4 regions of the Sinorhizobium numidicum genome follow, and region 4 is predicted to be linked to each of the others. Evidence: predicted binding sites of a transcription regulator. Region 4 holds the regulator's gene; each other region holds the start of a gene.

What was found. Region 4 encodes PhoB, which activates phosphate uptake and scavenging genes when phosphate is short. Its sites were predicted from a motif close to TGTCATNNANCTGTCAT; they were not measured.
Region 1: PYH37_RS21095 (UDP-2,3-diacylglucosamine diphosphatase) is a predicted target of PhoB. The motif match lies at 2,086-2,102, and genes of this name have one in related genera.
Region 2: PYH37_RS17135 (esterase-like activity of phytase family protein) is a predicted target of PhoB. The motif match lies at 4,267-4,283, and genes of this name have one in related genera.
Region 3: PYH37_RS17490 (esterase-like activity of phytase family protein) is a predicted target of PhoB. The motif match lies at 3,870-3,886, and genes of this name have one in related genera.

The regions. Positions count from the first base shown of each region.
Region 1 covers NZ_CP120368.1:2,062,027-2,070,002, reverse strand. The annotation lists gene PYH37_RS21100 (NADP-dependent malic enzyme) at 1-1,975, opposite strand, end outside; gene PYH37_RS21095 (UDP-2,3-diacylglucosamine diphosphatase) at 2,154-2,999, shown strand; gene PYH37_RS21090 (MFS transporter) at 3,128-4,351, shown strand; gene dgcA (N-acetyl-D-Glu racemase DgcA) at 4,303-5,286, opposite strand; gene PYH37_RS21080 (ABC transporter permease) at 5,523-6,677, shown strand; gene PYH37_RS21075 (ABC transporter ATP-binding protein) at 6,690-7,502, shown strand; gene PYH37_RS21070 (MlaD family protein) at 7,595-7,976, shown strand, end outside.
Region 2 covers NZ_CP120368.1:1,261,811-1,269,786, reverse strand. The annotation lists gene PYH37_RS17155 (multicopper oxidase family protein) at 1-1,291, shown strand, start outside; gene rnd (ribonuclease D) at 1,372-2,523, shown strand; gene PYH37_RS17145 (adenylate/guanylate cyclase domain-containing protein) at 2,692-3,756, shown strand; gene PYH37_RS17140 (DUF2000 family protein) at 3,762-4,169, opposite strand; gene PYH37_RS17135 (esterase-like activity of phytase family protein) at 4,368-5,726, shown strand; gene ppx (exopolyphosphatase) at 5,798-7,321, opposite strand; gene PYH37_RS17125 (RNA degradosome polyphosphate kinase) at 7,333-7,976, opposite strand, start outside.
Region 3 covers NZ_CP120368.1:1,332,913-1,340,888, forward strand. The annotation lists gene clpX (ATP-dependent Clp protease ATP-binding subunit ClpX) at 1-252, shown strand, start outside; gene lon (endopeptidase La) at 636-3,056, shown strand; gene hupB (DNA-binding protein HupB) at 3,279-3,551, shown strand; gene PYH37_RS17490 (esterase-like activity of phytase family protein) at 4,004-6,199, shown strand; gene PYH37_RS17495 (MarR family winged helix-turn-helix transcriptional regulator) at 6,279-6,752, opposite strand; gene PYH37_RS17500 (methyl-accepting chemotaxis protein) at 6,936-7,976, opposite strand, start outside.
Region 4 covers NZ_CP120368.1:522,409-530,384, forward strand. The annotation lists gene pstC (phosphate ABC transporter permease subunit PstC) at 1-437, shown strand, start outside; gene pstA (phosphate ABC transporter permease PstA) at 434-1,756, shown strand; gene pstB (phosphate ABC transporter ATP-binding protein PstB) at 1,770-2,585, shown strand; gene phoU (phosphate signaling complex protein PhoU) at 2,641-3,351, shown strand; gene phoB (phosphate regulon transcriptional regulator PhoB) at 3,558-4,241, shown strand; gene PYH37_RS13615 (GcrA family cell cycle regulator) at 4,407-4,925, opposite strand; gene PYH37_RS13620 (aspartate aminotransferase family protein) at 5,342-6,541, shown strand; gene argF (ornithine carbamoyltransferase) at 6,618-7,535, shown strand; gene PYH37_RS13630 (Hsp33 family molecular chaperone) at 7,830-7,976, shown strand, end outside.

The DNA of each region.
Region 1 (7,976 bases), 1.5 Mb from region 4:
ACGCGCTTTCGGAATCGCGCGAGCCGAAGTTCGAATGCGAGACGAGCGCCGCGCGCGGCGTGATGCCGAAGCGGCGAATTTCCCCCGCCGCCATCACGGTCGTCTGGGCAATCTGTTCAGCAGTCGGATTGTAACTCACATAGGTGTCGGTGAAGAAGGTTGCGCCGCGCTGCGAGATCAACAGGCTGAGCGCGGAAAAATCAAGCACGCCGGATCGCTTGCCGATGATCTGCGAGACATCGCGCAGGTGTCTGCTGTAGCGGCCTTCGACGCCGCAGATCAGCGCGTCCGCTTCGCCGCGTTTGACTGCCAGCGCGCCGATCACTGTCGTATTCGTGCGCACGATCGTGCGGGCCGCTTCTGGGATGACGCCGAGGCGGCCCACGAGAGCGAAGTAGTCGTCGACATAGTCGCGGTAGCGCGGATCGCCTTCCGGATTGACGACTTCGAAATCGACATCGGGCCGGATCCTAAGGCCGTACCGGCGAAGGCGGGTCTCGATAATCTGCGGGCGGCCGATCAGAATGGGCTTGGCGGTGCCTTCCTCCAGCAGCACCTGGGCCGCGCGCAGCACCCGTTCATCCTCGCCCTCGGCGAAGATCACACGGCTCTTGGCGGCGTTCTTGGCTGCGGCGAAGACCGGTTTCATGATGAAGCCGGACCGGAAGACGAAGCGGTTGAGCTTGTCGAGATAGGCGTCGAAATCCTGGATCGGGCGCGCGGCGACACCACTTTCGGCAGCGGCTTTGGCGACGGCCGGGGCGATGCGCAGGATTAGCCGCTGATCGAACGGCGAGGGGATGAGGTAGTCCGGTCCGAAGATCGGCGTCTCGCCGGAATAGGCGCGGGCGGCGACGTCCGACGGCTCCTCGCGCGCAAGCCCGGCGATTGCCCGCACGGCGGCCATCTTCATTTCTTCATTGATGGTGCGCGCGCCGCAGTCGAGCGCGCCGCGGAAAATATGCGGGAAGCAGAGGACGTTGTTGACCTGGTTCGGGAAGTCCGACCGTCCGGTGCAGATCATTGCGTCCGGCCGCGCGGCGCGCGCGACTTCCGGCATGATTTCAGGGGTCGGATTGGCGAGCGCCATGATCAGGGGCTTTTCGGCCATCTGGGCGAGCAGTTCCGGCTTGAGGACGCCAGCGGCCGAGAGCCCAAGGAAGACGTCCGCACCGCCGATGCTGTCGGCGAGTACCCGATTATCGCTGTCTTGCGCATAGACGGCCTTCCACTCGTCCATCAGAACTTCGCGTCCCTTGTAGACGAGGCCTTCAATATCGTGGACCCAGATGTTCTCGCGCTTGGCGCCGAGCGTGACGAGCAGGTTGAGGCAGGCAAGCGCTGCCGCCCCGGCACCGGAGGCGACGATCTTCGCCTTGGCGATATCCTTGCCGGCGAGTTCGAGCCCATTGAGAACAGCAGCGGCGACGATGATTGCGGTTCCGTGCTGGTCGTCGTGGAAGACGGGTATCTCCATCCGCTCGCGCAGACGCCGCTCCACCTCGAAGCATTCCGGCGCCTTGATGTCCTCGAGATTGATGCCGCCGAAAGTCGGCTCCAGTGCCGAGATGACCTCCACCATGCGTTCGACGCTCGGTGCATCGATCTCGATGTCGAAGACGTCGATGCCGGCAAATTTCTTGAAGAGCACCGCCTTGCCTTCCATCACCGGCTTGGATGCGAGCGGCCCGATATTGCCGAGGCCGAGGACCGCAGTGCCGTTAGAGATGACGGCGACGAGGTTGGCGCGTGCAGTGAAATCCGCAGCCGTCTCCGGATTGTCCTTGATTGCGAGGCAGGGCGCGGCAACGCCGGGCGAATAGGCGAGCGCCAGGTCGCGCTGGTTGCCGAGCGGCTTGGTCGGTTGGATCTCGAGCTTGCCGGGGCGAGGATAGCGATGGAAGAAAAGTGCCTGCTGATCGATGTCACCGCTTGCGGGAGCCGGTTCGGATTTCACTTTGTCGCCCGTGTTCATGCCTTGCATTCCTTGAGTTCAAGATCGAGGCCTTTTGGCACGAAAAGCCCGCGGCGTACAGTTTCACCGTGGTTCTTTTGCGCGGGTCGAGTGGTTGCTTCCGGATCTCGTGTCATCTTCCTGAAACACGAGTCTGGTTTTGACGGTCATTAAACGGCTCAATCAAGGCGAGGCTGGCATGGCTGCGGCATCGGCATCCCGACACCACCCGGTTCGCAAACTGCGAACACTCTTCATTTCCGATGTCCATCTGGGCTCGAAGGCGGCCAAGACGGATTACCTGCTCGATTTCCTGCGGCATCATGAGGCCGAGACGATCGTCCTTGTCGGCGACATCGTCGACGGCTGGCGGCTGAAGCGCAGTTGGTATTGGCCGCAACCCTGCAACGACGTCGTCCAGAAGCTCTTGCGCAAGGCGCGCAAGGGTTCGCGCATTATCTACATCCCCGGCAATCACGACGAATTCATGCGGGATTTTCCGGGCGTCCATTTCGGCGGCATCGAGGTGGCGCAACATTACATGCATCGGGCGGCGGACGGGCGGAACTATCTCGTGCTGCATGGCGACGAATTCGACGTCGTCGTACGCAATGCGCGAGTTCTCGCCTATCTCGGCGACTGGGCCTACGACACGGCCATCGCAATCAACATAGGTCTTGCGGCGATACGCCGGCGGCTAGGCATGCCCTACTGGTCGTTCTCGTCGTGGGCGAAGCTTCAGGTCAAGCATGCTGTGAATTTCATCGGCGAGTTCCAGAAGGTCGTAGCCGAGGAGGCTCGCCGCCACGACGCGCAGGGCGTGATCTGCGGCCACATTCATCATGCCGTGATCGAGGATATCGACGAAATCCGCTACATCAACACCGGCGACTGGGTCGAAAGCTGCACGGCGATCGGCGAGCATCACGACGGGACGATGGAGCTTATCACCTGGCATAGAATGCGCGGCGACGCGACTGTCACGGAAAGTTCGGGCGAAGCCGAGAAAATGCTGGCGCAGGTTCTCGCACAGCAGGCGGCCTGACAATCGGGAGGGAGAGGCCACGGAAAGCCTCTCCATTCGTCGGCGCTGCCTGCATGTGGCGAAAACTAGCTTATGGCGAGCGGCCGCTCGGCTGTGCTAGAGGTTGCGGATAGCCATCAGGTCTTCCCATGATTCCCTCATCTGCGCTCCCCATTGTCGTGGGGCCTCCGCCGCGTCATTTTGCGCTCCGCATCGCGCTGCTCTTCTGCGCACCGTTGATCGTCAACGGTTTCGCGATGCCCTATTTTCCGGTCTGGCTCAGCACGCTTTCAATGACCGATTTCGAGATCGGCGTGGTGCTTGCCCTTCCCATGTTCGTTCGCGTGATCACCGCGCCCCTGGCGGGCCTGCTGGCGGACAGGCTGGGTGAGCGCACCATCGTCCTGATCTGGTCCGGGATCTTGTCTCTGGCCACGGCTCTCATTCTCTTCTTCGCGCAGAACTTCTGGCCGGTGCTGGTGATCTATGCGCTGCAATCGGCAGTCTATTCGCCCTATTTGCCGATCGTAGAGGCGATCGCGCTTTCGGGCGTCAGGCGTTGGGGATTCGATTACGCGCATATGCGGGTCTGGGGATCGATCGCCTTCATCGGTGCCACCATGCTCGGCGGCTGGATGATGGGTCTGTTCGGCGGGGCAATGGTCTTGCCGGCGATGGCCGTCGGCTTCGGGCTCACCGTCCTGATGGCTTTCGCGGCGCCGCGGATCGGCCGGCCCCGCCGCCCGTCGCCGATCACGGCGCTGACTGAACCGCCGCCGCAATCCTTGCGCCAAACCGATCTGCAGCTGCTTTTGATCGGCGTTACCCTCGTCAACAGCAGCCATGCCATGCTTTTTGCTTTCTCGGCGATCTATTGGCAGCATATCGGCTACAGTGGCACCCAGATTGGCATTCTCTGGAGTGCCGGTGTCGCGGCGGAAGTGCTGATGTTCTTCCTCGCCAAGGCGATCATCCGGCGCTTCAGCGTTTGGGCGATGATCTTCTCCGGCTGTCTGCTGGCAGTCGTGCGCTGGCTGATCTTTCCGATGGACCTAGGCTTTCCCGGCTATTTCGTTCTGCAGTGCTTCCATGCCTTCACCTACGCGATCATGCATACCGGCATGCAGCACAAGCTGGTGGAGCGGGTCGCCGAGGAGCAGGAGGCCTCTGCGCAGGGGCTCTACTTCTTCTATACAGGCATCTTCACGGCGATATTCACCTTTCTTTCCGGCTATTTCTACGCCTGGTACGGGGTTGCCGGCTTCTATTCGATGTCGGTCGTCGCGTTCGGCGGCTGCTGTTTTGCCTTCGCCGGCTGGTTTCTTCAGCCCCAGAGGCTGGCATCGGGCGGAAAGACAAGGGAGGCTTCGTAGCGCAAGCCGGGACTGCGGTCTTCCACAAGCAGCAGCGGTCCATCGAGATCGACGAAATCGGCGCCCTGGGCCACCAGAACCGCCGGCGCCATGGCAAGCGAACTGCCGACCATGCAGCCGACCATGATCTTGAGCCCAAGGGCTTCGGCCGCGCGACGCATCCGGAGCGCCTCGGTCAGACCGCCGGTCTTGTCGAGCTTGATGTTGACCGCATCGTACCGCCCGAGAAGGCCTTTCAAGTCTTCGGTGGCATGCACGCTCTCATCTGCGCAGACAGGCACCGGACGGGCAATGGCGGCAAGTGCTTCATCCCGGCCCGCCGGCAGAGGCTGTTCAACGAGCGCAATGCCGTTCTCGGCACAGATGGCGAAATGGGCGGCGAGATTGTCCTCCGTCCAACCTTCATTGGCATCGAGGATGATCTTGCTATCCCGCGCGCCGGTCCGGACCGCGCGGATACGCGACGCATCGTCCGCCGTGCCGACCTTTACCTTCAGGAGTGCCCGGTGGGCAAACTTCGCTGCCTGCGCCATCATTTCCTCAGGCTCGGCAAGCGAGATGGTGTAGGCTGTCGTCAAGGGTGCGGGGTCGGCGACGCCGGCAAGCGCGGCGACGGATTTGCGGCTTTGCTTCGATTCGATATCCCAGAGAGCGCAGTCGACGGCATTGCGAGCCGCACCCGCTTTCATCGTCTGCTGCAGGGCGGGGCGGGTCATCCCATCTTCAATCAGTGAACGGATGGCTTCTATCTCGGCCAGGACCGACTCGATCGATTCGCCGTAGCGTGCATAGGGTACGCATTCACCGCGACCAGACGCCGCGCCGTCGCTGATTCGGCAGGTGACGACGCTCGCAGTCGTCTTGGAGCCGCGTGAAATCGTAAAAGTGCCGGCGATTGGAAAGTGCTCGACGGCTACGGTAAGCGAAATTGGCATTTAAATCTTCTCCGCCGCGCCTGATCTGCGGGTTGGTGCCGTTCTGGCGATATCGTTGGATGACATCGGCAATGCGACCTTTTATGACGTGGTGACGTCGAGCCTTACAGCACGTTGTGTCTTTTCAGTCGCACAAGGTCCGATGTACGACTTTGAATTTCTGCAATAATTTTGTCCTTGGGTCGAATCTGGTTTAAAGAGATTATGCAAGAGCAACCCGGGAAGACCAAGATCACGTGACGAGCCAACAGTCCCAGATCGCTGCCGATGTCGTCCTCGACGAGGGCGCCGGGGGAACCGGTCGTCGCTATGTGTTCAGTGGCGTTTGGCGCCACGAAACCGCGGAGGCCATGGCCGCCAAATTGAAGCGGCTTAGAAAGCCCGTCGGAGGGCAGAATGAGATCGATTTTTCCGGCATCACCGCGATGGATACGGCGGGCGCCTGGATCATTCGGCGCTTCATAAACGGCATCGGCAGCGAGGCCGGCGGCGAGGTCCGTTTCACCGGCGGCGGGCAGCGCTATATCGAATTGGTCAGGGCGTTGCCGACCGAATTGCGCCAGCCCGAACGAGACACCGCAATGTCACCGCTTTTCCAGCGGCTGTTTGCGCCGCTCGGCGAGCTGGTGGTATCGATATGGACCGATATCTTTGCGGCCATGTTCATCCTGGGCTCGGCGGTCCGCGGCGCGCAGCTCAAGCTGGGGCGCCATGCCGGCGTATCACCGGCCGCGATCGTCCACCAGATCGACCGCATGGGCGTGATGGCCGTGCCGATCATCACGCTGATGTCGTTTCTGATCGGCGCCATCATCGCGCAGCAGGGCGCCTTTCAGTTGCGCTCCTTCGGCGCTGAAATTTTCGTCGTCGATCTCGTCGGCATTCTGCAACTGCGGGAAATCGGCGTGCTTTTGACGGCGATCATGATTGCCGGCCGATCGGGCAGCGCGATCACGGCCGAAATCGGCTCCATGAAGATGCGTGAAGAGGTCGACGCACTCAAGGTCATGGGGCTGAGCCCCGTCGGAGTCTTGGTCTTTCCGCGACTCGTGGCGCTGACGGTCGCACTGCCGCTCCTGACGATCATCGCGAACTTCGCCGCGCTCACCGGCGCTGCCCTCGTCGCCTGGAGCTACTCGGGTATCACGATTCCGACGTTTTTGGCGCGACTGCAGGAAGCCGTCGACTTCTCGTCGGTGGCGGCGGGCATGATCAAGGCGCCCTTCATGGCGCTGATCATCGGCGTCGTTGCCGCGGTCGAAGGATTAAAGGTCGGTGGCAGCGCGGAATCGCTCGGGCGGCGCGTGACGTCGTCGGTCGTCAAATCGATCTTCGTCGTCATTCTTATCGACGGATTGTTCGCCATGTTCTACGCAGCAATCGACTTCTAAGGCAGACGGAACATGGTTCAGGCGGTGATGAAAAAACAACCGGACGAAGCGGCGGAACCACGCGAAACCGTGCTTTCCGTTCGCGACCTGACGGTGGGCTTCGGCGACAATATCGTTCTCGACAAGCTCAACCTGGAAGTGTTGCGCGGGGAAATTCTGGGTTTCGTCGGCGCTTCCGGAACAGGCAAGTCGGTGCTGATGCGCACAGTGCTCAGGCTCCTGCCAAAGCGGTCGGGCAGCATCGAGATCCTCGGCGCCGAATACGACAAGGTGAGCGAGGTCGAGCGCATCGCGCTCGACATGCGCCTCGGCGTGATGTTCCAGCACGGCGCTCTTTTCTCGGCGCTCACCGTGCGCGAAAATATCCAAGTGCCGATGCGGGAATATCTCGATCTGCCGCAGGACCTGATGGACGAGCTGGCGCGCCTGAAGATCGAACTTGTGGGCCTGGCGCCTGAGGCGGCCGAGAAATATCCGTCGGAACTTTCCGGTGGGATGACCAAGCGCGCCGCACTCGCACGCGCGCTCGCGCTCGATCCCGATCTCGTCTTTCTCGACGAACCGACCTCCGGCCTCGATCCGATCGGTGCGGCGGAGTTCGACGAGTTGATTGCCAAGCTGCGGGACACGCTTGGATTGACCGTGTATATGGTCACACACGATCTGGACAGCCTGTTTTCGGTCTGCGACCGGATTGCAGTTTTGGGAAATAAGCACGTCCTGGTTTCGGGAACCATCGAGGACATGCTGGCCTGCGAGGAGCCCTGGGTGAAGTCCTATTTCCGGGGCAAGCGGGCGAGATCGATCGTGCGTGAACACGGATGACACGGCGCTGTACAAGAAGGAAAGCTTCGGACAAGCCCGCATGCCGAAGCAGGATGAAAGGGCGGCGAGAGCCGCAAAGGTAGTCGCAGCCGATGGAAACTAAAGCAAACTATGCCATTGTCGGCTTTTTCACGGTGTTCGTCATCGCAGCCGCCTTCGGATTTGTCTACTGGATGGCGCAGTATGGCCGAAGCGGCGAGATGGTCGAGCTTATCGTCAACATTCCGGGGTCGGCCAACGGCCTGTCGGTCGGTTCGCCCGTGCGTTTCAACGGCATCAATGTCGGGACCGTCCGCAATCTCGCGATCGATGCGAACGACCCGCGTTATTCGATTGCCATTACAGAGGTCTCTGCCGACGCACCGGTGCTGAAATCCACCAGGGCGACGCTGGAGATCCAGGGCCTGACGGGCGCGGCCTATATCGAGCTTAGCGGCGGACGTAAGGGCGACGAAAACATCTTGAAGACCGCAC
Region 2 (7,976 bases), 740 kb from region 4:
GATACTGACGGCGCAGTTTGCGCAAGTGCAGCTGGCGGCCGGTGGCGCCAACTCCAAGGTCATGACCTATGGGCTAGGCGAAGCGGTTAATACCAGCATGCCGCCGGTGCTGAGGATGCGCAAGGGCGAGGCCTACGCGGCAAGGCTCGTCAATCGTCTGGACGAGCCGACGACGGTCCACTGGCATGGCTTGAGGATCGCCAACGCGATGGACGGCGTGCCGGAGATGACCCAGCCTTACGTCTATCCCGGAGACCACTTTGATTATAGCTTCACACCGCCGGATGCCGGTACGTTCTGGTATCATCCCCATTGCAACACGCTGACGCAGATGGGCAGTGGGTTGACGGGCGTGATTGTGGTCGAGAACCCGGAAGATCCGGCCTTCGACGCCGAAATCGTTCTCAATCTCCGCGATTGGCGGCTCGGCGCAAAGGGCCAATTCCTCGCGCCATTCAAACCTCGCGATGCGGCCCGCGGCGGTACTTATGGAACGCTGAGGACGGCGAACTGGCGGCGCGAGCCGGCCTACGAGGCTCCCGCCGGTGGCCTCGTCCGGGTGAGAATTGCCGCCACCGATGTGACGCGCATCTACACGATCGGTCTCGAAGGTGCAGAGGCGAAGGTGATCGCCCTCGACGGCAATCCGGTCGGAACCCCCTTCCCGCTCGATCGCCTGGACCTCGGCCCGGGGCAGCGCATGGATCTCGCGATCCGCATGCCGGAGAGCGAAGGCGCTAGCGTGACCATCGGAAACTTCCGCGGTTCGCATCCCTGGAGCATCGCGAGTTTCCGCGCCACCGGAGCGTCGCTGAAGCGGGACCTGCGCGATATCGGCCCCCTTCCGGCCAATCCGGTTGCCGAAGCGGATCTCTCGACGGCGAAGCCTATCCCGATCGAACTGACGGCGACGGCCGAGCACGAGGCGAGGCCTTCGATCTGCGGTTCACTGGGCTATACTTTCTGGGCACTCAACAAGGTTCCGTGGCCGGGCGACACACCGGATCCGATAGCACCGATCGAGGAATTGACGCGCGGCAAGAGCTACGTCCTGCAGATCGCCAATCGCACGCCGCACGCGCATCCGATCCATCTCCACGGCATGAGCTTCCGAATTCTCGCTTCGAACAAGCGGAGCTTCCTGCCGCCGCCGACCGATACGATCCTGCTGCTGCCGGACGAACAGGCGGAGGTGGCTTTGGTCGCCGACAATCCCGGCGATTGGGTAATCCATTGCCACATCATCGAGCATCAAAAGACCGGCATGACCGGTTATTTCAGGGTCGTCTGACAATTTTTCATTGTGACAGGTGCCGCGAAACGATACACGGAGGCTCAAGCCGCATTTTTGCCACAGTGAATTAAAATACGATGATTCAAACGACAGCAGATCTACAGGCCGCCTGCGAACAGCTGGCCCGCTCAAGCTTTATTACGATCGACACCGAATTCCTGCGCGAGACCACGTTCTGGCCGGAGCTTTGCCTCATCCAGATGGCCTGTTCGGATATGGCCGTCATCGTCGACCCGATGGCGCCGGGGATCGACCTGGCTCCCTTCTTTGCCCTCATGGCCAACCCAGATGTCGTCAAAGTCTTCCACGCTGCCCGTCAGGACATCGAAATTATCCACCACCTCGGCAATCTCATTCCGCATCCGCTGTTCGATACGCAGGTGGCGGCGATGGTCTGCGGCTTCGGCGACAGCGTCTCCTATGACCAGTTGGTCAGCCGCATCAAGAACGAGCAGATCGACAAGTCCTCGCGCTTCACGGACTGGAGCCGTAGGCCGCTGACCGACAAGCAACTCGACTATGCGCTCGCCGATGTGACGCATCTGAGGGATATCTATCATTACCTGACCAAGGAACTCGAGCGCGAGGGACGCTCCTCGTGGCTCGCCGAGGAAATGGCGATCCTCGAGAGCAGCGAGACCTATGATCTGCATCCTGACAATGCCTGGCAGCGGCTGAAGATGCGCGTCAAGAAACCGATCGAGCTCGCGGTGCTCCAGAAAGTCGCGGCTTGGCGCGAGCGCGAGGCGCGGGCGCGAAATGTGCCGCGCGGACGGATACTCAAGGACGACGCCATTTATGAAATCGCCCAGCAGCAGCCGAAGGACGCGGAAGCACTTGGGCGGCTCAGGACGATTCCCAAGGGTTGGGAGCGTTCCAGCGCCGGCACTGCGCTCGTCGAGGCCGTGGGCGAAGCCCTGGCGATTCCTAAAGCCGAACTGCCGCGCCTGCCGCGTCAGAACCATGCGCGCGAGGGTGCCGCCGCAGCGGGCGAAATGCTGAAGGTGCTGTTGAAGCTTATCGCTGAAAGAGAGGGCGTCGCGGCCAAGATCATCGCCAACAGCGATGATCTCGATCGAATCGCCGCCGAAGGCGAAATGGCCGATGTCGGCGCGCTCAAGGGCTGGCGCCGAGAACTTTTCGGCGAAATGGCGCTGAAGCTCATCAACGGCGAGGTGGCGTTGCGCTTCGTCGACAAGAGGATCGAGGCGATGGAAATCGGCGGTTGAAAGCCGCGGGCCGACAACAACTTTCCGCCCGAATCCGGTCGTAGCCAGGACGGATCGTTAGGCTGATTCGGCCAAGAGGCCAGATCAGGTCACACATGCCATGGGCCGGCCCCGTCGATCCATGTCACTCTGCACTCTGCCTGTTTTCCGTTTCTGAGGCTTTTGCGCATGCGCTGGAGATTTTCCACGCTCGAGATCATCCTGTTGCTGCTGATCGTCGCGGGCAGCGGCGTGGCCTATGCGTGGGCAGTCTATGGCGATGGGTGGCTGATTGGCGCAACCTATGCGGTGTTCATCTGCATGCCGGTTCTCGCGTTTGAACGGCACATCATTTTCCGACGTCTCTACAGAAGGATCCACGGCCTTTCGACACCGGGTTTTCTGTTCTCGTCGGTCGTGGTCTATTTTGCTATAGAGAACGTCGGCTTTGCCGCGGCGGGTCTGGTCCTAAACCTGGCGGGCCTTCTTCAGCAGAGCTGGAGCGATGCGATGATGCCGTCGCTCAATGTACTCCTCTACGCTCTTGCCATTTCCGGTCCCATCATCTTCGTTCTGCGGGTTCGCGAACTGCTCGGCCGCGATGTTTTCTTAAGTTTGCTGACCGGACGCTACCGCAAGCCGATGCAGGAAGAGCGCGTATTCCTGTTCGTCGATCTCGCGGGCTCGACATCGTTCGCCGAGCGCTTCGGTGATCTCAGGATGCAGGAATATCTCAGCAGGCTGTTTGCGACCCTGGCCGATCCGGTGCTGCGCTACGGCGCATCGATCCACGACTATGTCGGTGATGCGGCGGTGATCACTTGGCGCTTCGATCGTGCCGTCGCCGATGCCGCCTGCATTCGCTGCGTTTTCGATATCCTCGACCAGATCGATGAGAATGCGCATCACTGGCGCAAGGAGTACGGCGAAGTCCCGCGCCTGCGGGCGGCACTGCACGGCGGAATGATCGTTGCCGCCGAGATTGGCGTCGACAAGCACAAGATCACCTATTTCGGCGACACGGTAAACACGACGGCGCGACTTGAAGGTTTCTGCCGAACCCTCGATCGGCAGGTGCTGATTTCCGCCGACCTGCTCCGGCGCATGCGTCTGCCCGCTTTCGTCCGCAGCGAAGACCTCGGGGAACACGAGGTCAAGGGCCGCGGACAGAGGCTCGGCGTCCACGCGCTCGCCCGCGGCCTCCTGCGGCGGGACGACAAAACAGAAGCGCGGATTTCAACCGTCGCGGTCTAACTTGATCAACCGTGCAGCTTCGCTCCCTTGGTGACCTTGTCGACGATTTTCCTCTCGGCGTGAATTGCGATGCCGGTGACTACGCCATTATCTGGTCCGGATCGCGAGAAAACGTCGCGGTTGGCGCGGTCATGACCGGTGGAGAACATGTCGTCGACGTAGAGAGAGGTCCGGATATTTCTCTCCAGGGCGCGTCTTCGAATATCGCTTAGCGTCGCGCCGTCTGCCGAGAGTACGATGATCGGCTGGACGCTCAAGGCGTTATAGACGTTACCCGCCTCGTCGCGATAGGGCTCACCGATAATGTCCGGCTTCTGCCCGGCAATGCCGGTTGCCAAGAAGGCAGTGACGTTCAGCTTCTGCCAGTCGGCAAGGTCGTCGCGCAGCACAATCGCAAATTTCGTCTCGAACATGAGGTCCGCCTGATTTGGGTTTATGTCCAGAATTTTAATGCGCGAGATGCGGCCGATCTTGAACGTTTGTGCGGGGCGCAGCCCCGGTGGCGCGAGCCGTCATCAAAGCTTCACGGGGCTGTAAAACAAGCATTAAGCGACCGTCATGAAAGCCGCCTATCGGGGATCGGTCCTGACCTCCAACCCATGGTGAACTTCATGACCAAATCTCTTTTCACTGCCGCGGCGCTGACCTTTTTGATGACGACCACCGCGCTCGCCGAGGAAAAGGTGTTTCCGGCGGCGCTGAAGGCGCACGCCATCCTTCCGGCCAACACCCTCATCTCAGCGCCCGCGGATGCGGCGGAGTACCTCAAAACCTCGGGAAAGTTCTCGACGCCGGACCGGAAGCGCGCGGTCGCACTCGGCAGCGTGCCCGGCAAGGACGGCGTGCGGCCCACCGGGCTGTCGCTTCCGTTCAATGGTCAGCCGATGCAGGGCTTTTCCGGCATCAAATCGATGGGGGACGGGACCTTCTGGAGCCTTTCTGACAACGGCTTCGGCAACAAGCTTAACTCATCCGACGCCATGCTGATGCTCCATCATCTAAAGATCGACTGGGACGCCGGCAAGGTGGAGGCGTTGGAGACCGTCTTCCTTTCCGACCCCGAGCGCAAGGCCCCCTTCCCGATCGCCATGGAAGGTTCGGCGAAACGTTACCTCACCGGTGCCGACTTCGATGTCGAATCGATTCAGCCCGTCGCCGACGGCTTCTGCATCGGCGAGGAATTCGGCCCTTATATCCTGAAATTCGACACGACCGGCAAGCTGACCGAGGTCATTCCGACGATGGTCGAGGGCAAGCCGGTTATGTCGCCGGACAATCCGACACTGACATTGCAGGCAGACCCATCCAAGAAAACGCCATCCTTCAACCTGAAGCGTTCGGGCGGCTATGAGGGACTTGCGCTGTCGAAGGACGGCACCAAGCTCTACGGCCTGCTCGAGGGACCGCTCTGGATCGACAGCGAAACGGTCGAGCAGGCGGACGGCCGGCCGGCACTGCGCATTGTCGAGCTCGACGTCGCGAGCAAGAACTGGACGGGGCGCAGCTGGCTTTATCCGTTTGCAGAAGGCGGAGAGGCGATCGGCGACTTCAACATGCTTGACGAAAGGACGGCTCTGGTGATCGAGCGTGACAACGGCGCCGGTACCGTTGACAAGGCGTGTGCCGACCCGAAGGATCCGAAGCCGGATTGCTTCGCTGTCGGCTCGAAGGTGAAGCGCATCTACAAGATCGCGATGGGCGACGAGAACCTCGGCAAAGCCGTGCGAAAGATCGGCTACATCGACCTGCTCAAAATCGCCGATCCGGATAACAAGAGGCGCCAGGGCGGCGGCGAGGGCTATTACGACATGCCGTTCGTCACGATCGAGAATGTCGACCGCGTGAATGAAACGCACATCATCGTCGGCAACGACAACAACCTGCCCTTCTCCGCCGGGCGGGCGCTCGACAAGGCCGACGACAACGAATTCGTGCTGCTCGAAGCCGGTGAATTCCTGAACGCCGAATAACAGAAACGCGGCCGCGCGATCGGTGCGGCCGCATTTCCTTCACGCAGGCAGTCCGTTCCTGTCTGAGGCGGTCATTCCTCAAAATAGAAGGCGAGTTTCTTTCCGGTCAGCTTGCCGAGTTGCTGGAGGCGACCGTCCAGGCGCTCGCCTTTGAAGCCGGAGTAAGCGGCCGGGACGACGAATTCGAGATCGACATCGGGAAGAGACGATTGCCGCAAAGTCAGCTGACACGCGACACCCGGCATCGATGCGGAGAAGAGATAAGCCACCCGCAGCAGGCCCCCCAGCAGCTTCGCCAATTCCAGCAGGCGCGGCGTCGTGATCCCCGTAAGCGGCCCGGTGGCACCATCGTCATTCAACCCCTCGAAACGATAATAGTTGGCGAGCGCAATGTAGGCTCGGCCCGCATGGGTGATGCCGGAAAAGGCCGAATGGGCGATGATGTTCAGGGCCTGGAGGCCGCGATAGTCCGGATGAGCCCGCCAACTGATATCTGCCAGCAGGCAGGCAGCTTGCCGGTAGCGGCTCTCCTCCTCGGTTTCCTCGACGCCGAAGAAAGGCACCATCCGGCCAGTCCACTCCGCGAGTTCGCGCGCATGTTCGGGGGAGCGGGCCCGTAGGATCGCAATTTCGTGAGCCGCTGTCAGCAGCGGATCCCGCAAGCGTTCCTCTTCGGAAAGCAGCGAGAAGAGATACCCTTCGCGCACGCCGAGCGCCGAGAACGAGATCCGCTCGGGCTTCATGATCGAAATTGCCTCCTGCATGGTCACGGCCCCAAAAGGCAGCAGGCTGCGGCGGCTCTTGGAGATCGTCGCATAGGCAGATGGCTTGATGTTCTTCGGCTCGATTACCTCCGGCAGGATCGCCATGGCTTCATCGTAGGAAAGCTCATAGCCCTGCATCATGTGCAGCGGGTAATTGCGCGTTTCCATGTGAAGCTTGGCAATCGATCGCCAGGTGCCGCCGACGGCATAGAAGGTGCGCCCGGCCCCTTTCTTTAGAACCTCCGCATCCTTCATGAACTTGCGAACCCATGTCCGCGCCTTGAGCAAGGAACCGTTGCTGTGTTCGAAGAGGCGGATGCCGCCGAGCGGCAGCGTTATGCCGTCGCCGATGTGCCTGCCTTCAACATCGACCAGTTCGAGCGAACCGCCGCCGAGGTCGCCGACGACGCCGTCCGGGTCGTAATAGCCGCTGACGATGCCCATGGCCGAGAAGTAGGCCTCCTCCTCGCCGCTTAGGATACGCACCTTCTGGCCGAGAATGGCCTCGGCCTTTTCGATGAAAGAGCGGCCGTTGGAGGCCTCGCGCGCGGCGGCTGTCGCCAGCACATACATGGTACTGGCGCGCGCCTGGTCGGACAGTGCACGAAAGCGATGCAGCGCCTTCAGTGCCCGGGTGACGCTTTCCTCTTCCATGCGGCCGGTCGCGTCGATGCCCTTGCCGAGGCCGCACATCACCTTCTCGTTGAAAAGCACCGCCGGCGAGCGGCTGAGTCCCTCATAGACGACAAGACGAATGGAGTTCGACCCGATATCCACGACGGAAACCGGGCGGATGCCGGGCAGACGCCCCTGCGCTTCAGATTCGACCATGCAATTCCAGTTTACTTGCGCCAGCCGCTGTTCCAGCCGGCAATCAGCTTCGGTGCACTGGACTTCAGAGCCTCACCCCGACCGGAGAGGCTGGGGTTGGTCATGAAATAATGCTGCGCATTGAACGGCTCGGCGTCCCTGCCGACTTCCATGCGGCGCGAGGTGCCGTCCGGAAGAATCTCGTAGCTCTGCTGGTTGTCGATGAGATTGCCCAGCATGATCTGCGATAGAACCTGTTCGTGCACAGTCCGGTTGATGAGAGGCACGAGCGTCTCGACCCGCCGGTCCAGATTGCGCGGCATCATATCCGCCGAGCCGATATAGACAAGCGCATTCTCGGAGGGAAGCCCATGTCCGTTGCCGAAGCAGAATATCCGGGAATGTTCAAGGAAACGCCCGACAATGGACTTGACGCGGATATTGTCGGAAAGGCCCGGCACCTGCGGACGCAGGCAGCAGATGCCGCGCACGACGAGATCGATCTCCACGCCGGCGCGGCTTGCCTTGTAGAGCGCATCGATGATTTCCGGATCGACCAGCGAATTCATCTTCATCCAGATAGCGGCCGGACGACCCGCCTCGGCATGGCCGATCTCTTCCTCGACGTGCTTGAGGATGCGCGGGCGCAGCGTATGCGGCGAGACTGCCAATTTCA
Region 3 (7,976 bases), 810 kb from region 4:
ATGGAAGACGTCGAATTGACCTTCCACGAAGACGCGCTGCGCGAAATCGCCCGTCGCGCAATCGTCCGCAAGACCGGTGCTCGCGGCCTGCGCTCCATTATGGAAAAGATCTTGCTCGATACCATGTTCGAGCTGCCGACGCTCGAGGGCGTTCGCGAGGTCGTGATTTCGGACGAGGTGGTTAAAGGGACGGCTCGGCCGCTCTACATCTACTCGGAACGCTCCGAGGAAAAGACCAACGTCTCGGCCTGATCGCGCATTGCACGATCGCTTGAAGAGCCCGCCGCGTGCGGGCTTTTTCATTGGACGCTGATCGCTCCAGATAGCTGTTGAGATGCGGCCCAGAACGGCTCGATTTAATGATTCGATTGTTGCTAAAGTGCGGTAACAACGCGATGATGCGACGATTCAATGAAAAGCGGTTGCTGGGCGCCTTGGTATTTTCGGTATTCCTTCGCAAGGCCCGCAACAGCATCTCAGCGTAGGGAACGGGAATTGTCCATGAGGGCGGAGATTGCGCCGTGTCTTGAAAAGGCCTCTCTTGCACTCCACTTTCATGTAGAAAATATGACAACCGGGAGTGCTGCTGAGGCTCCCGGGAACGGGCCCGAAAAACGGGACGGAAAGGAAATGACATGACGAACAGAACGTCCCCGGCGACTGAAAGCGCGACCTATCCGGTTCTGCCGCTGCGTGACATTGTGGTCTTCCCGCATATGATCGTGCCGCTCTTCGTCGGGCGGGAGAAGTCGATCCGTGCTCTGGAAGAGGTCATGGGAACCGACAAGCAGATCATGCTTGCGACCCAGATCAACGCAACTGACGATGATCCGGAAGCCTCCGCCATCTACCAGGTCGGAACGATCGCCAACGTGCTGCAACTCCTGAAGCTGCCCGACGGTACCGTCAAGGTTCTCGTCGAAGGGCGCGCGCGCGCCGAGATTGATCGCTATACCGAGCGTGATGATTTTTACGAGGCGGCCGCTCATGCGCTCCTCGAGCCGGATGAAGATCCGGTCGAGATCGAGGCACTGAGCCGCTCCGTGGTTGCTGAATTCGAGAGCTATGTAAAGCTCAACAAGAAGATTTCGCCGGAAGTTGTCGGCGTCGCAAGCCAGATTGAAGACTATTCGAAGCTCGCCGACACCGTCGCATCGCACCTCTCGATCAAGATCGTCGAGAAGCAGGAAATGCTTGAGACGACCAGCGTGAAGATGCGTCTCGAAAAGGCGCTCGGCTTCATGGAGGGCGAGATCTCGGTCCTGCAGGTGGAAAAGCGCATCCGTTCGCGCGTCAAGCGCCAGATGGAGAAGACGCAGCGCGAGTACTATCTCAACGAACAGATGAAGGCGATCCAGAAGGAGCTTGGCGACAGCGAGGACGGCCGCGACGAGATGGCCGAAATCGAAGAGCGCATCGCCAAGACGAAGCTCTCCAAGGAAGCCCGCGAGAAGGCTGACGCCGAGCTGAAGAAGCTGCGCCAGATGAGCCCGATGTCGGCGGAAGCAACCGTCGTGCGCAACTATCTGGACTGGCTGCTTGGGCTGCCCTGGGGCAAGAAGTCGAAGATCAAGACCGACCTCAACCATGCGGAGAAGGTGCTCGACACCGATCACTTCGGATTGGACAAGGTCAAGGAACGCATCGTCGAGTATCTTGCCGTGCAGGCGCGCTCTACGAAGATCAAAGGCCCCATCCTGTGCCTTGTCGGCCCTCCGGGCGTCGGCAAGACCTCGCTCGCCAAGTCGATCGCCAAGGCGACCGGCCGCGAGTACATTCGTATGGCGCTGGGCGGCGTTCGTGACGAGGCCGAAATCCGCGGTCACCGCCGGACCTATATCGGCTCCATGCCGGGCAAGATTGTGCAATCGATGAAGAAGGCAAAGAGGTCCAATCCGCTCTTCTTGCTTGATGAAGTCGACAAGATGGGCCAGGACTTCCGCGGCGACCCGTCTTCTGCGCTGCTCGAAGTGCTCGATCCGGAACAGAACTCGACCTTCATGGACCATTACCTCGAGGTCGAATACGATCTCTCGAACGTGATGTTCATCACCACGGCGAACACGCTGAATATCCCGGCGCCGCTGATGGACCGCATGGAGGTGATCCGTATCGCCGGCTATACCGAAGAGGAAAAGCTGGAGATCGCCAAGCGGCACCTGCTGCCGAAGGCGATACGCGACCACGCGCTGCAGCCGAAGGAGTTCTCAGTCACGGACGGCGCGCTGATGGCGGTGATCCAGACCTATACGCGTGAGGCGGGCGTCCGCAACTTTGAGCGCGAACTGATGAAGCTTGCGCGCAAGGCGGTAACGGAAATCCTCAAGGGTAAGGCCAAGAAGGTCGAAGTGACGGCCGAGAACGTCAACGATTACCTGGGCGTGCCGCGCTTCCGCCATGGAGAGGCCGAGCGCGACGATCAGATCGGCGTCGTCACCGGACTTGCCTGGACCGAGGTCGGCGGCGAACTGCTGACGATCGAAGGCGTGATGATGCCCGGTAAGGGCCGCATGACCGTTACTGGCAACCTGCGCGACGTGATGAAGGAATCGATTTCCGCAGCGGCATCCTATGTCCGCTCGCGTGCGATTGATTTCGGCATCGAGCCTCCGTTGTTCGACAGGCGCGACATTCACGTGCACGTACCCGAGGGAGCGACGCCGAAGGATGGTCCGTCTGCAGGCGTTGCCATGGCAACGGCGATCGTCTCGGTCATGACCGGCATACCAATCTCCAAGGATGTCGCGATGACCGGCGAGATCACGCTCCGCGGTCGGGTGCTGCCGATCGGTGGCCTGAAGGAGAAGCTGCTGGCAGCTCTGCGGGGTGGCATCAAGAAGGTGCTGATCCCCGAGGAGAACGCCAAGGATCTCGCCGAGATCCCGGATAATGTGAAGAATAGCCTCGAAATCGTCCCGGTCTCGCGGATGGGTGAGGTGCTCCAACATGCGCTGATGCGGCGTCCCGAGCCGATCGAATGGGACCCGGCAAACCAGCCGGCCACGCTTCCGGCCGTTGATTCGCAAGATGAGGCGGGGGCGTCAATCGCCCACTAAGGAAGCACCGGAAAGGACCGGGACTGTGTCCCGGTTGCGCCCTTCGAACAGAAAAACAAGGAAGACCGGCCTTTTGCCGGTCTTTTTTGTTGTAAAAGCATCCTGCAACCCTTGCATTCCAAGGGATTAGGCGCAATTGGGAATGGCAAGACGTGGGCGGTGCGCATGCCGCCCCGGCTTAACAAGACAGTCGTTTCGAACCAGTATGAAAGGGGTGGAAACATGAACAAAAATGAGCTCGTGTCTGCCGTTGCTGAAAAGGCCGGACTTTCCAAGACCGACGCGTCGTCTGCAGTCGACGCGGTTTTTGAGACCATCCAGGCTGAGCTGAAGAACGGTGGCGACATTCGCCTCGTCGGCTTCGGCAACTTCTCCGTAACGCGCCGCGAAGCCTCCAAGGGCCGCAACCCGTCCACGGGCGCTGAAGTTGACATCCCGGCACGCAACGTGCCGAAGTTCACGGCCGGCAAGGGCCTCAAGGACGCCGTCAACTAATCCGGCGCCTCGGGTTCCGACGGGACCCGAGGGAACATCAATTCGCACGCCTTTTATTGCCGTTTCCATCGAGAGATGGCGGAATACAGGCAGCAGATAGGTTCATGTTTCATCTGCTTAAGTCACGCTGAACGGCGCTGGCCGCAAGCAGATCAATTGAGGCCCGGTTCGTCCGGGCCTCTTTTCGTTTGGGCTCTCCCCTACAGAGCCGTGCTTCTCTTCGGACGCACGAAGGTCGCTGTAACACTTTGAACTGCTGCATGGTTTTAGCCATAGATCGGTTCCGATTTAAGGAACCATGCAGTAGGTCGCTGTCGCTGTCATCGGGCTGTTACAGGACGGTTGCAAAAGCCTCCCATCCGGGCCCGTGAGGCGATCCAGCGATTCGGGATGCCAACAGCGGTGCGCGCCCGCCCTCCCGGCGGCGCGGGTGCCGGCATAAGGAGGGACAAATGAAGCCATTTTCCATCACCACAGCATTGGCCGCCGCGCTCGTCGCATCGACGGCATCGACGGTAAAGGCCGAGCAGGTTTTCAATCGCATCGCATCCTTTGCAGTCGTCGACAACTTGCCGGAGGGCGCCGACCGAAAGGCAGCGACATCCGCCGAAATCATAACCGCCAGCGAAGACGGTAAGACGCTGATTTACTCCGACAGCCCCGGCAAGCGCATTGGCTTCGTCGATATAACCGAGGCGAAGGCACCGAAGGCTGGCGGAACCGTTTCTTTCGACGGAGAGCCAACTTCTGTTGCCGTTGCAGGCGCGAAGGCGCTGGTGGCCGTCAGCACGAGCGAAAGTTTCACCACACCCTCCGGCTTGCTGGCGGTGGTCGATATCGCCAGCAAGAAGGTTGAAGCAACCTGTCACCTTGGCGGTCAACCGGATTCGGTGGCGGTCGACAAGGAACGCACCCTTGCCGCGATCGCGATCGAAAACGAGCGCGACGAGGAGGTGAATGACGGGCAGATCCCGCAAATGCCGGCAGGCGATCTGGTGATCCTTTCGCTGAAGGACGGCGTCGCGGATTGCGCGACGGTCAAGCATGTGACGCTGACCGGCCTCGCCGATGTGGCCGGCGAAGATCCGGAACCGGAATTCGTTGCATTCAACGGCAAAGGCGAAATTGCCCTGACGCTGCAGGAAAACAATCATATCGTCATCGTCGACGGCAAATCGGCGGTCGTGAAGACGCACTTCTCCGCCGGCACGGTGGACCTCGAAAACGTCGATACCAAACGCGACGGCGCTATTTCATTCAAGGGCAAGCAAATGGGCCGCAAGCGCGAGCCGGATGCGGTGAAGTGGCTCGACGATAACCGCCTGGTAGTTGCCAACGAGGGCGACTACGAGGGCGGTGCGCGTGGTTTCACCATCTTCGACAGGACCGGCAAGGTCCTGTTCGAGTCCGGCGCCAGTTTCGAACACGCGATCGCGGCGATCGGTCACTATCCGGAGAAGAGATCGTCGGCGAAGGGCATTGAGCCCGAAGGGCTGGAAGCGGCACGGTTCGGTGATGACGATCTCTTCTTCGTCCTGTCAGAGCGCGCTTCGGTCGTCGGCGTTTATAAGCACACAGGAGCCGAGCCGGAGCTGCTCCAGCTCCTGCCGTCCGGAATTTCACCAGAGGGTGCGGTGGCGATACCCGGGCGCAATCTGGTGGCAACCGCCAACGAGGTCGATCTCGTCGAGGATGGTGGTGCGCGGGCGCATGTGATGATTTACGAGCGCGGCGAGGGGGAAGTTGCCTATCCGCAGATAAGTTCGTCCGAAAAGGACGGCCTGCCCATTGGCTTCGGTGCGCTCTCGGGGCTTGCGGCAGTTCCGGACAAGCCGGGCTTTCTCTGGGCGGTCAGCGATTCCGTCTTTTCGGCACAGCCAACGATCTTCACCATCGACGCATCACGGAAGCCGGCGCTGATTACGGAGGCGCTCCCGATCACCCGCGACGGTGCTCCTGCCCAGAAGCTCGACATCGAGGGAATCGCGAATGATGGAGAAGGCGGTTTCTGGCTCGCCTCCGAAGGCAATTCCGACAAGCTCTACAGCCACGCGCTTTTCCATGTGAACAAGAAGGGCGAAATCAAGAACGAGGTTGCCCTGCCGGAAGAGCTGCGCTCCAACGAGGTTCGTTATGGCTTCGAAGGCATCGCGACGGTAGGCGCGGGAGACGATCAGGTTCTCTGGATGGCGGTGCAGCGCGAATGGAAGGATGACGGGAAAGGCTTCGTCAAACTCGTCTCCTACAAGCCCACAACCAAGGAGTGGGGTGCCTTGCGTTACCCGCTCGAAAAATCGGAAGGTGGCTGGGTCGGCCTCTCGGAGATCTCCGTCCACGGCAACTACGCCTATATCCTCGAGCGCGATAATCTGATCGGCGAGGCTGCCAAGCTCAAGAAGCTCTATCGCGTCGCCCTTGCCGATCTCAAGCCTGCCGCGCTTGGGGCAGAGTTGCCGGTCATCAAGAAGGAGGAGGTCCGCGATCTCATTCCGGAATTGAAGGCGCTGAACGGCTATGTGGTCGACAAGGTCGAAGGCTTCGCGGTCGATGCCGCTGGAAACGGCTACGTCGTCACCGACAATGACGGCGTCGACGACTCCTCCGGCGAAACACTGTTCTTCTCCATCGGTGCGATCGACGCGATGTAGGCGTCAGGCCGGAGAAAAACGGAAGAGGCCGGAACATGATGTTCCGGCCTCTGCTCGTTTTGGAAGGTGATCTGCGACCTTAGCGTGCGACGGCGATCTCAGCCTCTTCGGCTTCTTCCTTGCGTTTGCGGATCTCGTCGGTCTTCTCGACGAGCTTACTGACGATGTCATAGAGTTGGTCGAGCTGCTCATCGTCGAGCGCCGAGAAGATCTCCTCGATAAGCTGCTTTCGGGGGTGCTCCGCGGCTTCAAGGACGACGCGGCCGATCTCGGTAATCGAGACGATTTTCGCACGGCGATCCTCTGGGTCCGGCTTCCTCACCACCAAACGGTCGCGCTCCAGCCCGTCGATCGCCTCGGTCACCGTTCGCGGCGCAAAGTTCAGTGCGCAGGCGATGTCCGTGGAGCGACAGGGGCCGAGTTTGCTCAGAAAGAACAGGAACTTGCTTCGGGCAAGCGATACGCCTTCCTCTGTCATCGACTCGTTAACCAACCGATGAACGCGATGATAAAGCTCGAACAGCTTGTCGGAAACTTCGAATGTCGTCTTCATGACCTATAAATGTATATGTTGAGGTGCCATGTCAAATGGCAGTAACACTATTGTTAGTTACAATTGCCGCATTTGTCGACAAAAACCTCCTAATTCTTTAGGCCTATCAGCTTCAGCAAAGACAAACGGCCCCCGATGTCGAGGGCTGCTTTTCTTCAAGCGAAGAATTGCTACCGATGGATGTTATGCAGCCCAGCGTGATGCTGCGCTTGAGCCATAACGGTGGGCGTGAGCGGAAGCCTCAGACAGGGTGAAGCGAGCGATGAGTTCGCGCAAGCGGCTGGCCTCCTGCGCCAATGTCGCGCTGGCCGCGTTGGCTTCCTCGACCATCGCAGCATTCTGCTGCGTGACCTGATCCATCTGATTGACCGCCGTATTGACTTCGGAAAGTCCCGCGGACTGCTCCTGAGCGGAAACAGCGATCGCATCCATATGTTGATTGATCGTAACGATGAAGCTTTCGATCGTGCGAAGAGCTTCGCCGGTCTCGCGCACGAGCCTGACGCCGCTTTCGACCTCGACGGCCGAGTTGCGGATCAGGTCCTTGATCTCCTTGGCGGCATTGGCAGAACGCTGGGCAAGCTCGCGCACCTCCTGTGCAACGACCGCGAAACCTTTGCCGGCGTCTCCGGCACGCGCGGCCTCGACGCCTGCGTTCAGCGCGAGGAGGTTCGTTTGGAAAGCGATTTCATCGATGACACCGATGATATTCGAGATCTGGCTCGAAGAGTGCTCGATCCGCCCCATGGCGTCGATTGCGCCGGAAACGATCGCGCCGGACTTGTGGGCGCTCGTGTTGGCTTGGCTGGCGATCGCCCGTGCCTCGTTGGTGCGCTTGGAGGCGCTGGTTACGTTGACGGTGATCTGATCGAGCGCGGCTGCGGTTTCCTCAAGCGAGGCTGCTTGCTGCTCGGTTCGCCGCGAGAGGTCGTCCGCGCTGTGGCTGACTTCGCGCGCGCCGCTGTCGATGCTGCCAGAACTTGCGGAAACTGCGGCGAGCGTATCTGCGAGCTGCGCGACGGCCTGGTTCAGGTCATGGCGCAGCGGTTCGAAATCGGGCGCAAAGGGTTCATTGAGCTGGAACGCGAGATCGCCGGCGGCAAGCCGCCGCAGGCCGCCTGCGAGCCCGGCCGTGGCTTCCCGGAGGCGTAGCTGTGCCGCAGCCTCGGCCTGCTGCGTCACCCTTTGGCGCTCGGCTTCGGCCTCGGCGCGCTGGATGCGCGC
Region 4 (7,976 bases):
GCATCGTAATGGGCATCATGCTCATCCCCTTCGTCTCGTCGCTCTCCGATGACATCATCACCCAGGTTCCCCGGGCGCTGCGGGACGGTTCGCTTGGCCTTGGCGCCACGCGCTCGGAGACAGTTAAGAAGGTCATTCTCCCCGCCGCGCTGCCCGGCATCGTCGGCGCGCTGCTGCTGACCGCCTCCCGCGCCGTCGGCGAGACGATGATCGTTGTGCTGGCGGCAGGTGTCGCTGCGCGCATGCAACTGAATCCCTTCGAGCCGATGACCACGGTGACCGTCAAGATCGTCCATCAGCTAACGGGCGACCTCGAGTTCACCTCGCCGCAGACGCTGGTCGCCTTTGCGCTCGGCATCACGCTCTTTGTCATCACGCTTTGCCTCAACATCTACGCGCTCTATATCGTCCGCAAATACCGGGAGCAGTACGAATGACCGACCTTGTTTCGCCTCCGGTGAGGGTCTCCACCCGGCCGGCCGAGACCCGCCGCGACATCGGCATCAAGCGCCGTTATGCCGCAGAGCGCCGGTTCCGCGTCTATGGCCTCAGCGCCATCGTGCTCGGGCTTTTCTTTCTGGCGCTGCTTCTCTCGACCGTTGTTTCGAAGGGTTACACCGCCTTTCTGCAGACGACGATCACGCTGCCGATCGAATTTTCCGAAAAAGTGATCGATCCGAAGAACGAGCGAGCGACCGATCCGAAGCAATTGTTGACGGCGAATTATCCGCTGCTCGTTCGCGACGCCCTCGTCAAGCAGCTCGGCATCGATCCGAAGAAGCGGCCGCTGGTCAAGCAGGCGACCGACATGGTCTCGGCGAGTGCCCGGACACAGTTGCGCGATCTCGTCGTTGCCGATCCGTCGGTTATCGGCAAGACGGTGCCGGTAACGCTGCTTGCCGAAGCGAACATCGACTCCGCCTTCAAAGGCCAGATCGACCTGTCGGTGAACGAATCCAATCGCAAGGTCAAGGACCAGCAGGTTGCCTGGATGAACCAGCTCGCCGAGGCGGGCGTGCTGAAGAAAAGCTTCAACACTGGCATCTTCACCTTCGGGGCATCGAGCCGTCCGGAGGCGGCCGGCGTCGGCGTGGCGCTCATTGGCTCGCTCTACATGATGCTGATCGTTCTCGTTCTGTCGCTGCCGATCGGCGTGGCCGCCTCTATTTACCTCGAGGAGTTCGCGCCGAAGAACCGTCTCACCGATCTGATCGAAGTCAACATCAACAATCTCGCGGCCGTGCCGTCGATCGTCTACGGCCTTCTAGGTCTCGCCGTCTTCGTGAACTTCGCCGGGATGCCGCGTTCGGCTGCGCTCGTCGGCGGTTTGGTGCTGACGCTGATGACGCTGCCGACGATCATCATCGCGACGCGCGCGGCGCTCAAGGCCGTGCCGCCGTCGATCCGTGCCGCCGCGCTCGGCCTCGGCGCATCGAGGATGCAGACGATCTTCCATCATGTACTGCCGCTCGCCATGCCCGGCATCCTGACCGGCACGATCATCGGCCTGGCGCACGCGCTCGGCGAAACGGCGCCGTTGCTGCTGATCGGCATGGTCGCCTTCGTGGTGGACTATCCGGGCTCGCCGCTCGAGCCCTCCACGGCGCTGCCCGTGCAGATCTACATGTGGGCGAACGAGGCGGAGCGTGCCTTCGTGGAACGGACGTCGGGGGCGATCATTATTCTCCTGATCTTCCTGGTGTTCATGAATCTCGGCGCAATTCTGTTGAGGCGTCGCTTTGAGCGCCGCTGGTAGTGGGGTAAGGACTATGAACATGCTGTCGGAAGCTAAAGTGGAAAAAGCTCTGGACCTGAAAATGAACACAGTGCCTTACAAGATGATCGGCAAGGATGTGTCGGTCTATTACGGCGAGAAGCGCGCGCTCTTCGACGTCAATCTAAACATCCGCGAAAACACGGTCACGGCCCTGATCGGCCCGTCCGGCTGCGGCAAGTCGACCTTCTTGCGCACCCTGAACCGGATGAACGACACGATCGAGAATTGCCGGGTTAGCGGCAGGATCACGCTCGACGAAGACGACGTTTACGATCCGAGCATCGATGTCGTTGAACTCCGCGCCCGCGTCGGCATGGTATTCCAGAAACCGAACCCGTTCCCGAAGTCGATCTACGAGAATGTCGCCTACGGCCCCCGCATTCATGGTCTTGCCCGCACAAAAGCGGAATTCGACGAGGTCGTGGAAACGAGCCTGCAGAAGGCGGGTCTCTTCAACGAAGTGAAGGATCGTCTGCATGAGCCCGGTACCGGCCTATCCGGGGGCCAGCAGCAGCGCCTCTGCATCGCGCGCGCGGTTGCCGTCAGCCCGGAAGTGATCCTGATGGACGAGCCGTGCTCGGCGCTCGACCCGATCGCAACGGCCAAGGTCGAGGAACTTATCCACGAGCTGCGCGCCAATTTCACGATCGTCATCGTGACGCATTCGATGCAGCAGGCCGCACGCGTTTCGCAGCGCACCGCCATGTTCCACCTCGGCAACCTCGTCGAGGAGAACGATACCGACAAGATGTTCACCAATCCGGATGACCAGCGCACCCAGGACTACATCATGGGCCGCTTCGGCTGATGCCGGAGCCACGTCCGAACGCAAAACCTGAACGCGCCTGCAAGGATCGCCGACCATGTCCACGCACATTATGTCCGCCTTTGACGAAGAACTGAAATACCTGACGCGCCGTATTTCGGAAATGGGAGGCCTCGCCGAGCAGATGGTGGCGGATTCCGTCCGAGCGCTGGTGAACTCCGACCTCGCACTGGCCCAGAAGGTGATTTCCGATGACGCGATGCTCGACGACGCGGAGCGTCAGATCGGCGAAAAGGCGATCATCACCATCGCCAAGCGCCAGCCGGTCGCCTCCGATCTCCGCGAGATCATGGGCTCCATTCGCATCGCGGCGGATTTGGAACGGGTCGGCGACCTCGGCAAGAACACTGCGAAGCGCGTCATCGCGGTCGCCGGCTCCGGAATCCCGCGCAAGCTCGCCCGCGGTCTCGAACACCTGGCCGAGCTTGCTTTGGTCCAGCTCAAGGAAGTTCTCGACGTTTACGCCTCGCGTTCGCCGGAAAAGGCAAACAGCATCCGTGAGCGGGACGAGGAGATCGACGCGATCTACACCTCGCTGTTTCGTGAGTTGCTCACGTACATGATGGAAGATCCGCGTAATATCACGCCTTGCACGCATCTTCTTTTCTGCGCCAAGAACATTGAACGCATCGGCGATCATGCAACGAATATCGCCGAAACGATCTACTACATGGCGACGGGTGCCCAGCCGGTGGGTGAACGGCCGAAGGATGACACGACCTCGACGCTGGGTTCGGTCACCGACTGAGCGCGGCTGAGCGTGCCACGGGGCATGCGTCAATCTTGCTCCGGTCGCGCTTCCGCACCGCACTGCCGTGGCACTCGCGTTCCAGCGGGATGAGGACAAGCATGCGCGGTTTTCCGCCCGCATCCCGCTCCAACTTATGAGGACCGATCGTGATTTTTGTTGTTTCGACCCAACTCATCGTGGTCCAGGTAAGGAGTCGTAGCTGAATGTTGCCGAAGATAGCAGTTGTCGAGGACGAGGAAGCGCTGAGCGTGCTGCTGCGTTACAATCTCGAGGCCGAAGGTTTCGAAGTCGATACGATCCTTCGTGGCGACGAGGCGGAAATCCGCCTGCAGGAACGCTTGCCCGACCTTTTGATCCTCGATTGGATGCTGCCCGGCGTCTCGGGCATCGAGCTTTGCCGCAGGCTGCGCCAACGACCCGAGACGGAACGTCTGCCGATCATCATGCTGACGGCGCGCGGCGAGGAAAGCGAGCGGGTGCGGGGTTTGGCGACCGGGGCCGACGACTATGTCGTCAAGCCGTTTTCGACGCCGGAACTGATGGCCAGGGTCAAGGCGATGCTGCGGCGGGCCAAGCCCGAGGTGCTTTCGACGCTTTTGCGCTGTGGAGATATCGAACTCGACCGCGAAACGCACCGCGTTCATCGCCGCAGCCGCGAAGTCCGCCTCGGGCCGACGGAGTTCCGTCTGCTGGAGTTCCTGATGTCCTCGCCGGGGCGTGTCTTCTCCCGTTCGCAATTGCTGGATGGCGTGTGGGGACATGACATCTATGTCGATGAACGCACCGTCGACGTGCATGTCGGCCGCCTGCGCAAGGCGCTGAACTTCTCCAATATGCCCGATGTGATCAGAACGGTGCGCGGCGCAGGCTATTCGCTGGAAGGCTGAGTTCTTCCCTCATCAGCTCTACTGCGTGGTCCTTAAATCGGAGCCGATCTAAGGATAAAACCATGCAGCAGTTCAGAGTGCCGCAGCGACCTTTGTGCGTCTGAACGGCGCCGTAGGTAAGAAAAAGGGGCCGCATGGCCCCTCTTCGTTTGACTTTGCGAAATCCTAGCGGATACGCCGGCGCTCGGCGGAAGGCTGATAGGCGAGCCGCGCATGATAGCTGCAATAGGGCGAGGCTTCCGGTGAGTCGTTGCCGCAGAAGTGAAACTCTTCCTTCAACGGGTCGCCGATCGGCCACTTGCAGGTGCGCTCCGTGAGTTGCGTCAGCTCGAGGCGGCGCGACATCGGCACAACAACGTTCGGAGCGAGGGCGAGATTCTGGTCGGCCACCAGATCGACCGCAACTTCCTCCTTGAGCACGGTTGCGCCGGCAGTGCGGGTGACGGTCCGGGTGGTGACGCGCGCGGCATAGTTCGGCGCGCGGGGTGCCGATGTGGTCCGCTTCGGACGAGCCGCGGCAGTCGTGCCGCCGGCCTTGGCGCGGCCCGGCAGGCTCAGCCGGTGCACCTTGCCGATGACCGCGTTGCGGCTGACACCACCCAGCTGCGCCGCAATCTGACTGGCGCTTAGGCCCTCGGACCATAGCTTCTTCAGTTTCTCCACCCGCTCGTCAGTCCAGTTCATCTGCACTCTCCGTTCTCGGCGTTGGGATGGCAGAATCCATCACCGGCCTCCGGAAAAATCCCGGAGTTACAACGCGATAACACTTTTGGTGACTAGGTCCGCCGCATGCGTCTAGTAATTGAATATTAACCTACTGGCAGGGTGACTCCGTGGCAAGAGTCGCGGGAATCGCGCCGAATCGTTTTCGCACTTTTCCCCAACTTGCTGTCGGACCGTTGCATTTTTGCAAGCCCTGCCGAGCGATTTTTTCGCGCTGCGGAATCGGCGCCGGCGAAGCGGCTGCAAGCCTTGGTTTTGTTGACATTGCGGCGTGAAATGGGAATAGTGCCTGCGCCGCCGCAAGGCGGCATTTTTGATTTTATCGGACCGGATATGTCCGATAGCAAATGCCGACAGATCGGAAGGAGAAGTTCGCCATGGCCGCAACAACGCCGCTCTACGACACCTATTTGCGCGCGCCGTTGCGTTTCGAGCGAGGCGAAGGCGTTTGGCTGATCGCAGAAGACGGCACGCGCTATCTCGACTTTGCCGCCGGCGTCGCCGTCAATTCGCTCGGCCATGCCCATCCGCATCTTGTCGAGGCGTTGAAGGCACAGGCCGAGAAGGTCTGGCATCTTTCCAATCTCTATGAGATTCCGGGGCAAGAGAGCCTGGCGCGTCGGCTGACGGCGGTGACTTTCGCGGACCGGGTGTTCTTCACCAATTCGGGCGCGGAGGCGCTTGAATGTGCGATCAAGACGGCGCGCCGCTATCATTTCGCCAAGGGGCACCCGGAAAAGTTCCACATCATCACGTTCGAGGGCGCCTTCCACGGCCGCACGATTGCGACGATCGCCGCCGGCGGTCAGCAGAAGTACATCGAAGGTTTCGGACCGAAGGCGCCGGGCTTCTATCAGGTGCCGTTCGGCGATCTCGCCGCGGTCAAGGATGCGATCACCGACGAGACGGCAGCGATCCTGATCGAGCCGATCCAGGGCGAGGGTGGTATTCGCCTGGCGTCGAAGGAGTTTCTGCAGGAGCTGCGCGCGCTCTGCGACGAATTCGGCCTTCTGTTGATCCTCGACGAGGTCCAGTGCGGCGTCGGGCGTACCGGCAAGCTCTTTGCTCATGAATGGGCCGGTATCCGGCCGGACATCATGGCGGTCGCGAAAGGAATCGGCGGCGGTTTCCCGCTTGGAGTCTGCCTTGCGACCGACGAGGCGGCTGTCGCGATGGTGGCCGGTACGCACGGTTCCACCTATGGCGGCAATCCGCTGGCAATGGCAGTCGGTAACGCGGTTCTCGACGTCATCCTGGCGGAGGGTTTTCTCGACCATGTTCGCGACGTCGCACTCGTCTTCCGCCAGGGCCTCGCTTCGCTAAAAGATCGCTTCCCGGACGTGATCGAGGACATTCGCGGAGACGGGCTGATGCTTGGCATCAAGGCGAAGATACCGTCCGCCGACCTGCTGCAGGCGATCCGGGCCGAGAAGCTGCTTGCCGTTCCGGCGGGCGAAAACGTGTTGCGCCTGCTGCCGCCGCTGATTACGACCGCGGCGGAGGCCCGAGAAGGGCTGGCACGGATCGAGCGCGCCGCCGAAGCGGTGAGAAGCAAAAGCGGCAATGCCGCAGCCTAGGTTATGCTGCGTTCGGGTTGAATCAGACCCGTAAGCGTGATCGATTCCCGGTTTTTACCACAGGAAATACAGTATTATGACTGGCACCAGACACTTTCTCGATCTCTCGGCCATGACGGCCGCCGACCTCCGGACGATCATCGACGATGCCCGCGTCCGAAAGACGGCGACCAAGGCCGGAACGGCCGAAAAGCCGCTCGCCGGCAAGATGCTCGCGATGATTTTCGAGAAGCCGTCCACGCGTACGCGCGTCTCCTTCGATGTCGGCATGCGTCAGCTCGGCGGCGAGACGCTGTTTCTCTCCGGGACCGAAATGCAGCTCGGCCGGGCCGAGACGATCGGAGATACGGCCAAGGTCCTGTCGCGCTATGTCGATGCAATCATGATCCGCACGACCGATCATCGTCGGCTGCTGGAACTGGCCGAGCACGCGACCGTGCCGGTCATCAACGGGCTGACCGACGACACGCATCCCTGCCAGATCATGACCGACATCATGACCTTTGAAGAGCACCGCGGGCCGGTAAAGGGCAGGACGATCGCCTGGACGGGCGACGGCAACAACGTGCTCCACTCGCTGATCGAGGGATCGGCCCGCTTCGGCTACCGGATGAACATGGCCGTGCCGCTCGGCTCCGAGCCCGGGGACAAGTTCCTCAACTGGGCGCGCAACAACGGCGGCGAGATCCTGCTTTGCCATGAGGCGGAGCAGGCCGTCGCGGGCGCCGATTGCGTCGTCACCGACACCTGGGTGTCGATGAACCAGGAACACCGCGCCCGCGGGCACAACGTCTTCCAGCCGTATCAGGTCAACGAAGCGCTGATGAAACACGCCGCGCCGAACGCCCTGTTCATGCATTGCCTGCCGGCACATCGTGGAGAGGAGGTCACCGACGAAGTCATCGATGGCCCGCAGTCCGTGGTTTTCGACGAGGCGGAGAACCGGCTGCACGCACAGAAATCGATCATCGCCTGGTGCATGGGCATCGTCTGAGGCGGCATTGGATCGTCCGGAGAACGCCGCCGCGATCGGGGCGGCACGGAAAGGCTATTGAATTCGCAGTGCCGCGACACGATCTAGGCGGCATGGGCGGTTGCGGCGATTGCCGCTTAGGACCGCTTACCACTGTGCGATTTGGCGACAGCGCGTTTGCGAGCGCCTCGGCGAGATGCACAGACCTTCTGGACAAATCCGTTCACAGCGGGATCAAATAAGATAACGGGCAGGTTGCGCCGGGGCACGTCAGTGTTTTCGGCGCGGCCCTCGCCCGGACACAAGGAGCAAGCGATGACAGAAACAGCACCGGGACTTGGTGAGTTCGATTTTGCCGGTGACGACCATGTCGTGCCCTTCCAGGTCGAAGAACTGGACGTACGCGGCCGGGCTGTCCAGCTCGGACCGATGCTGGACGCTATCTTGGAGCGGCACAACTAT